DNA from 3 places in the Stutzerimonas marianensis genome. Region 1 is predicted to be linked to each of the others. Evidence: predicted binding sites of a transcription regulator. Region 1 holds the regulator's gene; each other region holds the start of a gene.
The links. Region 1 encodes sigma-54, which starts transcription at its own class of promoters, with help from an activator protein. Its sites were predicted from a motif close to ANTGGCATNNANNTTGCTNT; they were not measured.
Positions count from the first base shown of each region.

Region 2: the regulator sigma-54 is predicted to act here: its motif matches at 1,400-1,419, upstream of MST27_RS05290 (ammonium transporter).
Region 3: the regulator sigma-54 is predicted to act here: its motif matches at 3,218-3,237, upstream of nirB (nitrite reductase large subunit NirB).

Region 1 covers NZ_JALGRD010000012.1:89,913-94,476, forward strand. The annotation lists gene lptA (lipopolysaccharide transport periplasmic protein LptA) at 1-104, shown strand, start outside; gene lptB (LPS export ABC transporter ATP-binding protein) at 104-829, shown strand; gene MST27_RS19665 (RNA polymerase factor sigma-54) at 975-2,489, shown strand; gene hpf (ribosome hibernation-promoting factor, HPF/YfiA family) at 2,567-2,875, shown strand; gene ptsN (PTS IIA-like nitrogen regulatory protein PtsN) at 2,883-3,347, shown strand; gene rapZ (RNase adapter RapZ) at 3,474-4,331, shown strand; gene MST27_RS19685 (HPr family phosphocarrier protein) at 4,340-4,564, shown strand, end outside.
Region 2 covers NZ_JALGRD010000002.1:439,307-443,870, reverse strand. The annotation lists gene dgt (dGTPase) at 1-1,333, shown strand, start outside; gene MST27_RS05290 (ammonium transporter) at 1,653-2,861, shown strand; gene MST27_RS05285 (TetR/AcrR family transcriptional regulator) at 2,885-3,538, opposite strand; gene MST27_RS05280 (efflux RND transporter periplasmic adaptor subunit) at 3,636-4,564, shown strand, end outside.
Region 3 covers NZ_JALGRD010000003.1:103,181-107,744, forward strand. The annotation lists gene nirD (nitrite reductase small subunit NirD) at 35-421, opposite strand; gene nirB (nitrite reductase large subunit NirB) at 421-2,994, opposite strand; gene MST27_RS06315 (aldo/keto reductase) at 3,522-4,346, shown strand; gene MST27_RS06320 (esterase-like activity of phytase family protein) at 4,480-4,564, shown strand, end outside.

The sequences.
Region 1 (4,564 bases):
CCGGGCGCGCCACCAACGCCGACGTGACAACGCCTCGGCCGCGGGTCGACATGGTCATCCAGCCACGCAAGCGGGACCAGCCGGCAGCGGAGCAGACCGAGTAATGGCAATCCTCAAGGCCCAGCACCTCGCCAAGAGCTATAAAAGCCGCCAGGTCGTACGCGACGTCAGCCTGTCCATCGAAAGCGGCCAGATCGTCGGTTTGCTCGGCCCGAACGGTGCCGGCAAGACCACCTGTTTCTACATGATCGTCGGACTGGTCAGAGCCGACCAGGGCCGGGTTCTGATCGACGAGCACGACGTCACGCATTTGCCAATGCACGGCCGCGCACGCGCCGGCATCGGCTACCTGCCACAGGAAGCTTCGATCTTCCGCAAGCTGTCAGTGGCGGACAACATCATGGCGATCCTTGAAACCCGCAAGGACCTCGATCGCAGCGCACGCCAGCAGGCACTCGAAGGCCTGCTGCAGGAGTTTCACATCAGCCACATTCGCGACAGCCTCGGCATGAGCCTGTCAGGCGGTGAGCGGCGCCGTGTCGAGATTGCCCGCGCCCTCGCGACCGCACCGAAGTTCATCCTGCTCGACGAGCCCTTTGCCGGCGTGGATCCGATCTCGGTAGGCGATATCAAGCAGATCATTCACCACCTCAAGGCCAAAGGCATCGGCGTACTGATCACCGATCACAATGTGCGCGAAACCTTGGACATCTGCGAGACGGCCTATATCGTCAATGACGGCCAGCTCATTGCCGAAGGCGATGCTCAGACCATCCTGGCCAATCAACTGGTCAAGGAAGTGTACCTGGGCCACGAATTCCGGCTCTGACCGGTTTTTTTCAGGAGAGGTCGCGCCACGGGGCTAGGCAAAGGCTTCGCCAGCAGGCATATAATTTGCTTCCTCTGGCGCCCAAGCCGCCAACAGTCGGAACAGGCGCGGTTGCGCCGGCAAACAAGGTTCGAAGTCCTCTGCCATGAAACCATCGCTAGTCCTGAAGATGGGCCAGCAGCTGACGATGACACCGCAGCTGCAACAGGCCATACGGTTGCTCCAGTTATCCACGCTCGATCTCCAGCAGGAGATTCAGGAAGCGCTGGATTCCAACCCCATGCTGGAACGCGAAGAAGATGGGGACGATTTCGACGGCTCGGACGTAATGGCCGAAGCCATCGAGGCCAAGCCGGACAGCGCGACGACATCCGAGCCTGATGGCGCCGACAGCCGCTACGAGGACAGCATCGGCACGGCGGCGGACAACCCCGATGACGCGGACTGGAGCGATCGCATCCCCAACGAACTGCCCGTCGACACCGCTTGGGAAGACATCTATCAGACCAGCGCAAGCAGCCTGCCGAGCAGCGATGACGACGAGTGGGACTTCACCACCCGCACCTCTGCCGGCGAAAGCCTGCAGAGCCACCTGCTCTGGCAATTGAATCTCGCGCCGATGAGCGACACCGACCGCCTCATCGCTGCCACCCTGATCGACTGTATCAATCCACAGGGGTATCTGGAGGAAAGCCTCGAGGAAGTGCTGGAGTCCTTCGACCCGGAACTCGAGATCGAACTCGACGAGATCGAAGTGGTGCTGCGCCGCATCCAGCAATTCGAGCCCGCCGGCATCGGCGCCCGCGACCTGCGCGAATGCCTGCTCCTGCAGCTGCGCCAACTGCCCGAGCGGACACCCTGGCTGCCCGAGGCCATGCGCCTGGTCAGCGACCATCTGGACATCCTCGGCAACCGCGACTACAGCTTGCTCATGCGCCGCATGAAGCTCAAGGAAGACGAACTGCGCCAGGTCGTCGATCTGATCCAGACCCTGAACCCGCGGCCCGGCTCGCAGATCGAGACGAGCGAGCCTGAATATGTCGTGCCGGACGTCATCGTGCGCAAGCACAACGATCGCTGGCTGGTCGAACTCAATCAGGAGGCGATGCCCCGGCTGCGGGTGAACGCGCAGTACGCTGGCTTCGTCAAGCGCGCCGATTCCAGCGCGGACAATACCTTCATGCGTAACCAGCTGCAGGAGGCGCGCTGGTTCATCAAGAGCCTGCTGAGCCGCAACGAAACCCTGATGAAGGTGGCCACCCAGATCGTCGAGCATCAACGGGGCTTCCTCGATCATGGCGACGAAGCCATGAAGCCGCTGGTGTTGCACGATATCGCCGAGGCCGTGGGCATGCACGAATCGACCATCTCCCGGGTGACCACCCAGAAATACATGCATACCCCGCGCGGGATATACGAACTCAAGTACTTCTTCTCAAGCCACGTCAGCACCGCCGAAGGCGGCGAGTGCTCCTCCACCGCGATCCGCGCGATCATCAAAAAGCTGGTGGCGGCGGAAAACCCGAAAAAGCCGTTGAGCGACAGTAAGATCGCTGGTTTACTGGAGGAGCAGGGCATCCAGGTAGCACGCCGCACCGTCGCCAAATACCGTGAATCGCTCGGTATCGCGCCGTCCAGCGAGCGCAAGCGGTTGCTGTAGGTTACCGGTTGACCGACGATCTCTTCCGCTGGCGGGCCCGGTCCCGCCAATCCGCACGTGGCAAAAGGAGATGCAGTATGCAAGTCACTATCACTGGCCTTCACCTTGAAGTTACCGAGCCCCTGCGTGACTACGTCGAGGAAAAATTCGAAAGACTGTCGCGGCATTTCGATCGCATCATCGGTGTTCAGGTGATTCTCCAGGTCGAAAAGCTCAGGCAGAAGGCCGAAGCCACGCTCCACGTCGCCGGGCGCGAAGTCGTCGCCAATGCCGAGCACGAAGACATGTATGCCGCCATCGACCTGCTTGCTGACAAGCTCGATCGTCAGCTCATCAAGCACAAAGAAAAACAGCTCGACCACAACCAGGGTGCCCTAGCCCGCTAACCCCATCATGATCCGACTTGAACATATCCTGACCCCCGCACGTTCCCTCGTGAACGTGCCGGGCGGCAGTAAGAAGCGCGTCCTGGAACAGATCGCCAAGGTGATCGCCAGGGATCTCCCAGACCTCGACCCACAAGCCATCTTCGAAAGCTTCGTCGCACGCGAGAAACTCGGCTCCACAGGCTTCGGCAACGGAATCGCCATCCCCCATTGCCGTATGAGCGGATGCGCCTCGCCGCTGAGTGCCGTGCTGCACCTCGATGCTCCAGTGGATTTCGACGCGATCGACGGCGCCCCGGTGGACCTGCTGTTCGTCCTGCTGGTGCCCGAAGCGGCCACCGATGAGCACCTGGAACTGCTTCGCCAGATCGCCAGCATGCTCGACCGCGAGGATGTGCGTGAACGTTTGCGCCAGGCTTCGACGTCGGAGGCGCTCTACCAGACGGTGGTCGATATCCAGAGCGGCCAATAGCAGGGCTGGACACCGCACGCCAGCATGAAGTGAGGAACGAGACGTGCCCAAGACCTGTCAGCGCTCGAGACACCGACACCTGGCGACGCCAGGTGTCGAACACTTGCTCCAAGGGGCGGCGACGAGATGCGTCTGATTATCGTCAGTGGTCGTTCCGGTTCGGGTAAAAGCACCGCCCTCGACGTGCTCGAGGACAATGGTTTCTATTGCATCGACAACCTGCCGGCGGGACTTCTGCCCGAGCTTGCCGAGCGGGCGCTCCTGCACACCGAACTGCTGCAGCCGCAGGTAGCCGTGTCCATTGATGCACGCAACCTGCCGAGCCAGCTCAAACGCTTCCCTGAGCTTCTGATCGAGGCACGCGCACGCCATATCCAATGCGACGTGCTCTACCTGGACGCCGCGGACGAAACCCTGCTCAAGCGCTTTTCCGAAACCCGCCGACGCCACCCGCTGACAACGGAGCGCCGCTCGCTCGCCGAGGCCATTCGCGACGAAGAGAAGCTGCTCGCTCCGATCATCGACCACGCCGATCTCAAGATCGACACGACGCACCTGAATCTCTATCAGCTGCGTGACACGCTGAAACTGCGTCTGCTGAACAAACCCGAGCCCGGCACGGCGTTTCTCTTCGAATCCTTCGGTTTCAAGCGCGGCATGCCCGTCGATGCTGACGTGGTGTTCGATGTGCGCTGCCTGCCGAATCCCTATTGGAAAGCCGAGCTGCGCGACTATTCTGGTCTCGACCAGCCGGTGATCGATTACCTTGCGCAGCAGGCCGACGTGGAGGAGATGTTTCAGGACATCCATGCCTACCTCAGCAAGTGGCTGCCACGCTTCGCCGCCAGCAATCGCGCCTATGTCACGGTCGCGATCGGCTGCACTGGCGGGCACCACCGCTCGGTGTATCTGGCTGAGCGACTGTGTCAGGCGCTGCGCGAGCCTCTGAAGAACGTCCAGGTCCGCCATCGCGACCTGGTCTAGGAAGAACCATGCCTGCCTGCGATATCACCATCGTCAACAAACTCGGGCTACACGCCCGGGCCGCCGCCAAGTTCGTCGGGGTCGCCAACCAGTTCCCCTGCGACATCCGTATCGGCCGCTGCCCCGACACCGTGGTCGACGGCAAGAGCATCATGGCCGTGATGATGCTGGCGGCGAGCAAAGGGACCACCCTGCACATGCGCACCGAAGGCGAGCAGGAACAAGACGCCATG
Region 2 (4,564 bases), on a different contig from region 1:
GCAGCAGAAAACACAGGTGTTTCCGCTCGAACGCAACGCTGCGGTGCGCAGCCGCCTGACCCACTCGCTTGAAGTGCAGCAGACGGGCCGCTTCATCGTCCGTACGCTCTACAAGCAACTCGGCGATCGGGCTGTCCGGTATGGGCTGGATGGCCTGGAGGGTGCCCTCGAGAGCTTGGTGGAGATGACCTGCCTGATGCATGACATCGGCAATCCGCCGTTTGGGCATTTTGGTGAATTCGCCATTGGCGAGTGGTTCGGCCGGCACCTGGAGCCGCTGTTCGAGGACGCCGTGCCGGCGCAGTCGGGCGTTGCCCCGTTGCGCGAGACGATGCTGCGCGACCTGATGCACTTCGAAGGGAACGCCCAGGCGATTCGGCTGGTGGTCAGCCTGCTGCGCCTGAACCTGACCTACACGCAGACGGCCGGGCTGCTCAAGTACGTGCGAGCCGCTCACACGCCCAAACCGGAGCCGGGCACGCCCGGTGCCTATCTGAACAAGAAACCCGGCTTCTACCTGTCGGAAGCGGCGTTTGTCGCCGACCTGCAGGGCGCCCTTGGCGTGCAGCCCGGCACCCGACACCCGATCGCCTACATCATGGAGGCGGCGGATGACATTGCTTACTGCCTGGCGGACATCGAGGACTCGGTGGAGAAGGGCATCTTCAGCATCGAGCAGCTCGCGCAGTTGCTGATCGACAGGTTCAGCGAACACGGTTCGCCGGACGATGCCGTCAGCAACGGCCGCAGCTTCAGGAGCATGGTCGAATATGCCCAGGGCCGCGCCCAGAAAGAGCCGATCAACAAGGTGGGTGAGTTCTTCATCTGGTTGCGCGTCAATCTCGTGCATCCGCTGGTCCAGCATGCCGCGCAGCAGTTCGTCGAGCATATCGAGGCGGTGTACCACGGCACACTCGACCGGGCCCTGCTGGAGGATCGCAGCCTGGCCAACGCGATCGTTCAGACGTTCAAGGATGTGGCGATGGAGCGGGTTTTCTGCCACCGCGAAGTCGAGACGCTCCAGCTCCAGGGATACCGGATCCTGCAGGGCCTGCTCGATGCCTACGCCCCACTGCTGCGTGTCACGCCTGCGACCTTCCATGCGCTGACCCAGGGCAGCTGCCGTCGCGAGCCGCATCTGCAGATGCTGGCGCGGCGACTGCCCAGCCAGTTGATCAAGGCCTACCACGAGGCGCTGAAAGCGCACGAGCCGAGCGCACCCGACAGCCCACTGTGGGAGTTCTACTACCGTTGCCGCATGTTGCAGGATTTCGTCAGCGGAATGACCGATCAGCTTGCACAGGACGAGTTCCGAACCCTGTCGGCACTCTAGCGGCGGGGCCTAAACGGGGGCGCTCACCGCTTGCCGATGCCTTGCTTTGGGTCGAACTGGCCATGTGCTGGTACGGGTTTTGCTGTGTCCTGGTGCGATCGTTTCGTCTGAAGCTCACAAATGGCGCATCCGGACGGCGCGATCGCAGCGGTGGGCGCCGGCGGCCGTCCCTGGTCAGGCCCCAATGGCTTGTTCAGGACCGTTGACCCGCGCACCGCGACGAAGGTGGCAAATGGCTTTCCCGCTGTGACGCATTCTGGTGCGCGCTGTGGGTCGCGCTTGCCGTTTTGGTGCGAAATGATTCGGTGGAACCTGGTCGATGGACAATCCAAGCAGTGCGGTGGAGGTGCTGATTCACGGCGCCAATTCGTTATTCATCCTGATGGGCGCAGTGATGGTACTGGCGATGCACGCCGGATTCGCCTTCCTCGAAGTGGGCACGGTGCGCCTGAAGAATCAGGTCAATGCGCTGTCGAAGATCATCGCCGATTTCGCGGTGTCCACGCTGGCTTACTTCTTCGTCGGCTACTGGGTCGCCTATGGCGTGACCTTTCTCCAACCTGCGGACCAGCTGATTACCGAAAACGGCTACTCGCTGGTCAAGTTCTTTTTCCTCCTGACCTTCGCCGCAGCGATTCCAGCCATCATTTCCGGCGGGATCGCCGAGCGCGCCAAATTCGGGCCGCAACTCTGCGCGACGCTGTTGATCGTCGCGTTCGTCTATCCATTTTTCGAAGGCCTGATCTGGAACGGCAACCTGGGCCTGCAAGCCTGGCTGGAAGCTCGCTTCGGCGCGCCTTTTCATGACTTCGCCGGATCGGTGGTGGTCCACGGGATGGGCGGCTGGCTGGCGTTTGGTGCAGTCGTGTTGCTGGGGCGGCGCAACGGTCGCTACCGTGACGGCCGGCTGGTGGCCTTCGCGCCGTCGAACATCCCGTTCCTGGCCCTGGGTTCGTGGATTCTCATTGTCGGTTGGTTTGGCTTCAACGTAATGAGCGCCCAGACACTCGAGGCGGTCAGCGGGCTGGTTGCGCTGAACTCGCTGATGGCGATGGTCGGCGGCACCGCGGCGGCCTGGCTGGTCGGCCGCAACGATCCGGGCTTCCTGCACAACGGCCCGCTTGCCGGCCTGGTCGCCGTGTGTGCCGGCTCCGACCTCATGCACCCGATCGGTGCGCTGGCCACAGGCCTCGTCGCGGGTGCCTTGTTCGTCTGGACCTTCACCGCTGCGCAAAGCAAGTGGAAAGTCGATGACGTGTTGGGCGTCTGGCCCTTGCATGGCCTGTGCGGTGTCTGGGGTGGTCTGGCCTGTGGGATCTTCGGTCAGCAAGCGCTGGGCGGGCTCGGTGGGGTGAGCCTGGGTAGCCAGGTCGCAGGATCCGTACTCGGAATCCTGGTTGCGCTGGTGGGTGGTTTCCTCGTTTACGGCCTGCTCAGGTCGACCGTTGGCATTCGCCTGACCCAGGAGGAGGAATTCAACGGTGCGGACCTGTCCATCCACAGGATCGGTGCGTTGAGCCACGACTGAGGCCACGTCGCGTGCCGGCGGTCCTAGTCGGGCTTGCCGGCAGCACCTGGGCCATAGGCGCGCAGGAACAGGCTGACCACCTCGCGCACGTGACGCTCTGCTTCGTCGGCGGTCGGTTCATCGCTGTAGCCGATCAGCAGGCGAAAATGCGCGCCGCCCTTGACCAGCGAGCAGAAATGCTCGGCCGCGCTCAGAGGCGCCGGCGCTACCAGCAGTCCACGACGGTCGGCTTCGGCGAACAGCGCTTCGAGGTCGCCCAGCAACCGCTGCGGGCCGGCATCGAAGAACAGGCGCGACAGTGCGGGATTCTGCGTCGCCATTGCCACCATCACCCGATGCAGGCCAATCGATTCGGGACTGTTGACCAGCGCCTGGAATGCCGTCCCGATGGCGAGCAGCACCTGTTCCATGGTCCGACCCGGCTCAAGCAGAAACAGACTGCGCGGTAGCCGAGTCTCGCAGGTGCTTTTCACGGCATCGCAGAACAGTGCCTCCTTGTCCCGGAAGTGGCTGTAGAGGGTGAGCTTCGACACTCCGGCCTCGGCGGCGATGGCCTCCATGCTGCTGCCTTCGTAACCATTGGCGAGAAACAGCACCTGTGCGGCGCCCAGGATGGCTTCGCGTTTGGCGGGGTCTTTGGGGCGGCCTGGCCCGGGGGCGGTGGTGCGATCGGACATGAGCGTTTTAATACTGGACTGGTCGGTACGGGATTTTTACTATACCGGGCAGTACAAGTATTACAAACCCGCCTTTCCGACAGAGAGAGTTCACAACGTGATCCGTCCGCCGCTTCCCTTGCTCGGTGTGCTTACCTTCGTCTTCCTTGCCGGTTGCAGCGAAGAGGTGGCGGAGGAGGCACCGCCACAGCCGGTGATGGTCGTCCAGCCGCAGCCGGCAAGCGAGTCGATCGAAAGCTACCCAGGCGAAGTCCATGCGCGATACGAGCCGGAACTGGCGTTTCGTATCGGCGGCAAGGTCACGGAGCGTCTGGTGGAGGCGGGCGACCGGGTTCGCAAGGAGCAGGCGCTGGCAAGCCTGGACCCCCAGGATGTTCGCCTGCAGCTCGAAGGCATTCGCGCTCAGGTCGCCGCTGCCGAGGCCAACCTGCGCGTCGCCCGTGCCGAACGTGATCGCTACAAGACCCTGCTGGATCGCCAGCTGGTCAGCAGGTCGCAGTTCGATGCCTCCGATAACGCGTTCCGCTCGGCGCAGGCACGTCTGCAGCAGGCCAAGGCCGAGTTCGATGTGGCGAACAACCAGGTCGGATACGCCACCCTGCGCGCGACGCGAGACGGGGTCATCGCCCAGCGCCACATCGAGGTCGGTCAGGTGGTCGCGGCCGGCCAGACGGCCTTCGTGCTGGCTGCAGATGGCGAGCGCGAGGTGGCGATCAGCCTCCCTGAGCAGGCCTTCGAGCGTCACGCGGTCGGCCAGGAAGTGTCCGTCGAGCTTTGGTCGCAGCCGGGACGACAGTATCCCGGACGGATCCGCGAGCTCTCGCCTGCAGCCGACCAGCAATCGCGAACCTACTCGGCGCGGGTCGCCTTCACCGATGCCGAGGTGACAGCGGAATTGGGCCAGAGCGCGCGGGTTTCGATTCGCAGCAAGGCCGAGGTCCCGCTGGCGGTGCCGCTTTCGGCGGTGACGGCCGAGCAGGGCAATGCCTATGTCTGGCGGGTAAAGGCCGATGCCACGCTCGAGCG
Region 3 (4,564 bases), on a different contig from region 1:
GCCGCTGTTGCCAATCGAGTTCGGCCCTACGAATTCATGCCCCGCCCGTTTGAGCGATTTCCACCGCATCGCCATTGAGGCGCACGGGCCAGACCTGCAATTGCTGTTCCGGATACTCCAGGCAGCTGCCATCGGCCAGGCGGAAGTGCTGCTTGTACAGCGGCGAGGCGATCACCAGGTCGCCCTTGAGCTGCCCCACAATGCCGCGACCGATGACATTGGCGCCCGATTTCGGGTCCTTGTTGGCGATGGCGAAGACCTGCTCGCCGGTCTCCGTATCGGGCAGGTGAAACAGCGCCACCTGCTCACCATCGAGCCAGGCGACCACACCCGAATTGGCGACCAGGTCGCGGCGGCTGCACAGCGGACGCCAGCGGACGGACTCGGTCGGTTGCATGCGTACGGCGTTTGGCTGGCTCATCAGAGCACCTCCTCGGTGACGGGAATCAGGTGGAGTTCGGATGCGTGCACCGGACGGCGCTGGCCACGCTCCTTGACGAAGTGGATGTCCGGGTCGCCGCGCTGGTCGTTGACGAAGGTGCGGAAGCGCTTGAGCTTCTCCGGATCCTTGATGGCGTTGGCCCATTCGCATTCGTAGCGGTCGACCACCAGCTGCATCTGCGCCTCGAGCTCGGCGGCCAGGCCCAGGTTGTCGTCGATGATGACTTGCTTGAGGTAGTCCAGGCCGCCCTCGAGCGACTCGCGCCACACCGAGGTGCGCTGCAGCTTGTCTGCGGTGCGGATGTAGAACATCAAGAAGCGGTCGATGTAGCGCACCAGGGTTTCGTCATCGAGGTCGGTCGCAAACAGCTCGGCGTGGCGCGGGCGCATCCCGCCATTACCGGCCACATAGAGGTTCCAGCCCTTGTCGGTGGCGATCACGCCGACGTCCTTGCTCTGCGCTTCGGCGCATTCCCGGGTGCAGCCGGAGACGGCGAACTTGATCTTGTGCGGCGAGCGCAGGCCCTTGTAGCGATTCTCCAGATGCAGCGCCATGCCGACGCTGTCCTGCACGCCATAGCGGCACCAGGTGCTGCCAACGCAGGATTTCACCGTGCGCAGGCTCTTGCCGTAGGCGTGGCCGGTTTCGAAGCCAGCTTCGATCAGCTCGCCCCAGATGTCCGGCAGCTCGTGCAACTGGGCGCCGAACAGGTCGATGCGCTGGCCGCCCGTGATCTTGGTGTAGAGGTCGTATTTCTTGGCGACGGCACCCAGGGCGATCAGCTTGTCCGGGGTGATCTCGCCGCCGGCGATGCGCGGCACGATGGAGTAGGTGCCGTTCTTCTGCATGTTCGCCATGAAGGTGTCGTTGGTGTCCTGCAGCGGGATCAGCGCCGGGTCGGTGATCGGCTGGTTCCAGCAGGAGGCGAGGATCGAGCCCACCGCCGGCTTGCAGATATCGCAGCCGGTGTGACCGCGGCCGTGCTTGGCGAGCAGCTCCTGGAAGCTGAGGATGCCTTCGACGCGGACGATCCCGTAGAGCTCCTGCCGGGTATGGGCGAAGTGCTCGCACAGGCTCTTGTCGACTTCCACGCCGCGCGCGGCCAGCTCGTGTTCGAAGACCTGCTTGAGCAGGGCCGAGCAGCCGCCGCATCCGGTACCGGCCTTGGTCGCCGCCTTCAGCTCGCCGAGGTCGGTGAGACCGGCATCGACCTGGCAGCACACCGCGCCCTTGGTGACGTTGTGGCAGGAGCAGATGGTCGCGGTGTCGGGCAGGGCATCGGCACCCAGCGCCGGCGCGCCTTCGCCAGCCGGGAGGATCAGGCTCGACGGGTCGGTCGGCAGCTTGAGGCCGTTCTGCGCGTACTGCAGCAGGGTGTCGTAGTAACTGTTGTCGCCGATCAGCACCGCGCCGATCACCCGCTTGCCGTCCTCGGAAAGCACCAGACGGCGGTAGCTCGCGTTGGCTTCATCGATGAAGCGGTAGCTCTTGGCGCCCGGCGTGGCGGCGTGGGCGTCGCCGATGGAGCCGACGTCGACCCCGAGCAACTTGAGTTTGGTGGACATGTCGGCACCGCTGAAGGGCTGGTGCGGCTGGCCGCAGAGCAGGGCGGCCAGGTTGCGGGCCATGGTGTAGCCGGGGGCGACCAGGCCGAAGATCATGCCGTTCCAGGATGCGCACTCGCCAATGGCGAAGATCGAGGGGTCGCTGGTGCGGTAGTCGGCGTCGATCACGATGCCGCCGCGCGGCGCGATCTCCAGTTCGGCGCTGCGCCCGAGCGCATCCTGCGGGCGGATGCCGGCGGAAAAGACGATCAGGTCGGTTTCCAGATACTCACATCTACCATCAGCGCCATCCTGGAAATTCATGCGGTAGGCGTATTGCTCACCCGCGATGATTTCCTGCGTGGCGCGCGACAGGTGCACACCGACGCCCAGCGCCTCGATGCGCGCCTTGAGCGCCTTGCCGCCTTCGTCGTCGAGCTGCACCGGCATCAGGCGCGGAGCGAACTCGACGACATGGGCTTCCAGCCCGAGTGACTTCAGCGCATTGGCCGCTTCCAGCCCGAGCAGACCACCGCCGACCACCACGCCGCGCTTGGCATGGCTGGCCGCCGCGCGAATGGCATCGAGGTCGTCGAGCGTGCGGTAGACCAGGCGCGAATGGCCTTCGGCACCGGGGATCGGTGGTACGAACGGATAGGAGCCGGTCGCCAGGATCAGCTTGTCATAGGCCTGGCGGCCTTCGGTCGTGACGACTTCCTTGCGCTCGCGGTCGATTTCGAGCACCTGCACGCCCAGGTGCAGGTTCACGCCGTGTTCGCCGTAATAGCCGGCGTCGCACAGTGCCAGGGAGTCGGCATCGCGGCCGCCGAAGTACTCGGACAGGTGCACCCGGTCATAGGCGCGCTGGCGCTCTTCGCCGTACACATGGATCTGGTACTGGCCCAGCGCACCGCGCTCGACCAGCTGTTCGACGCAGTGGTGGCCCACCATCCCGTTGCCGATGACGACCAGCGTTTCACTCTTGATCGGGGTGACGATTGCGTTCATGACCGGTTCCTCCGTCGAGACCTGGGGCGGACTCGTCGTACAAAAACAAAAAGGCGCCTGGAGCTGTCGGCAGCTCCAGGCGCCTTTGCCTGGTATTCATGGATTGTGTGGGGGTGTTGACGCGAGCCACGTTGCCCGCTGCACCCGTCCCGTGCCTTCTGGCTGATGGTCGTCGCTGACCCCGGGGAGGCCACCGAAAGGGTCGGCAGCCGTTGTTCGTGATGAAGCAGATTGCATGCCAGGCCCGTCCCAGCTGCACGGGTTGGCGGTGCAGCCGCTGGCCGGCGAGCCCTGCACGGGCCGCTCAGTGGTTGCGACGGTGCGCTGCCGGGCAGGACCATCGCCGAGCATTGACCTATAAAGGTGCGATGGCCGTGCCCATTCCCTTTTTTGGGGCGTGTGGCCGAGAACTTTGCCGCCTGGCTCCGGTCGGTACTCCACCTGTGACCCGCCACATCGCCGCGGCGCAGACCCGAATGGCTGGAGGGCCCGTGAATACCATCATCGAACAACCCGTACTGCTGGGCATGATGCGCCTGACCCAGTATCCGGAGCTGGCACAACCCCGGGCGCTGCTCGACTTCATCGAGCGCTGTGTCGAGCTGGGCGTCAGCGGCTTTGACCATGCCGACATCTACGCTGGCGGAGACTGCGAGGCGCTGTTCGGCGCTGCCCTGCGCTTGAAGCCCGAACTGCGGCGCCAGATCCAGCTGATCGGCAAGGCGGATATCGTGCTCGCCGATCAAGACCGCTCGCGTTGGTCGGTCAAGCACTACAACACCGAGGCTGCCTACCTGAAGACGGCGGTCGAGGGCACCCTCAAGCGCCTGGGCGTCGAGCGGCTCGACGGCTTCCTGTTGCACCGGCCGGATCCGCTGTTGCGCGTGGAGGAGGTTGCCCGCGCGCTGGACGACCTGGTTGCCGGCGGCAAGGTGGCCTGGTTGGGCGTGTCCAATGCCGAGCTGCTGCAATGCCAGGTGCTGGCGCGCGAATTGCCGATTCGCTGCAATCAGATCGAACTATCCTTGCAGGCGCAGGCGGCGGTCTGGGATGGCCGGCTACATGGTCTGCAGAGCGAAGGTATTCAGGTGCTGGCGTGGTCGCCAATGGCCGCGGGACGCTTCACGCCGGCGCTGCAGCAGTCGCTCGACGCCGTGGCGGCCGATGTTGGCGCGACGCCCAACCAGGTGGCACTGGCCTGGTTGCGCCGCCTGCCGGGCCGTCCGGTACCCATCCTGGGAAGCCTGCGCTGGGAGCGGATCGAAGAAGCGGTCACCGGTGCTTCACTGGAGCTGGATCGGCCCACCTGGTACTACCTGGCCGAAGCCGCGCGCGGGCATGCGGTCGCCTGATCGAGGCATGCGCCAGGGAATCGTCGACTGGAGCGCGAAGCGCCATATGGCTGACATAGTCGCGGCATAAGGTGGGCACGACGCCGCACCTGCGCCGGTCGCGCGCCGCGGCACTGCCCATGGAGAAAGCCCGATGCGTATTCTGAAGCCGTTGGTCGTCGCCCTTGCCGCGGCGTTGTCTGTCCCCGTAATGGCCGCCAGCAACACCCTGGTCGGCT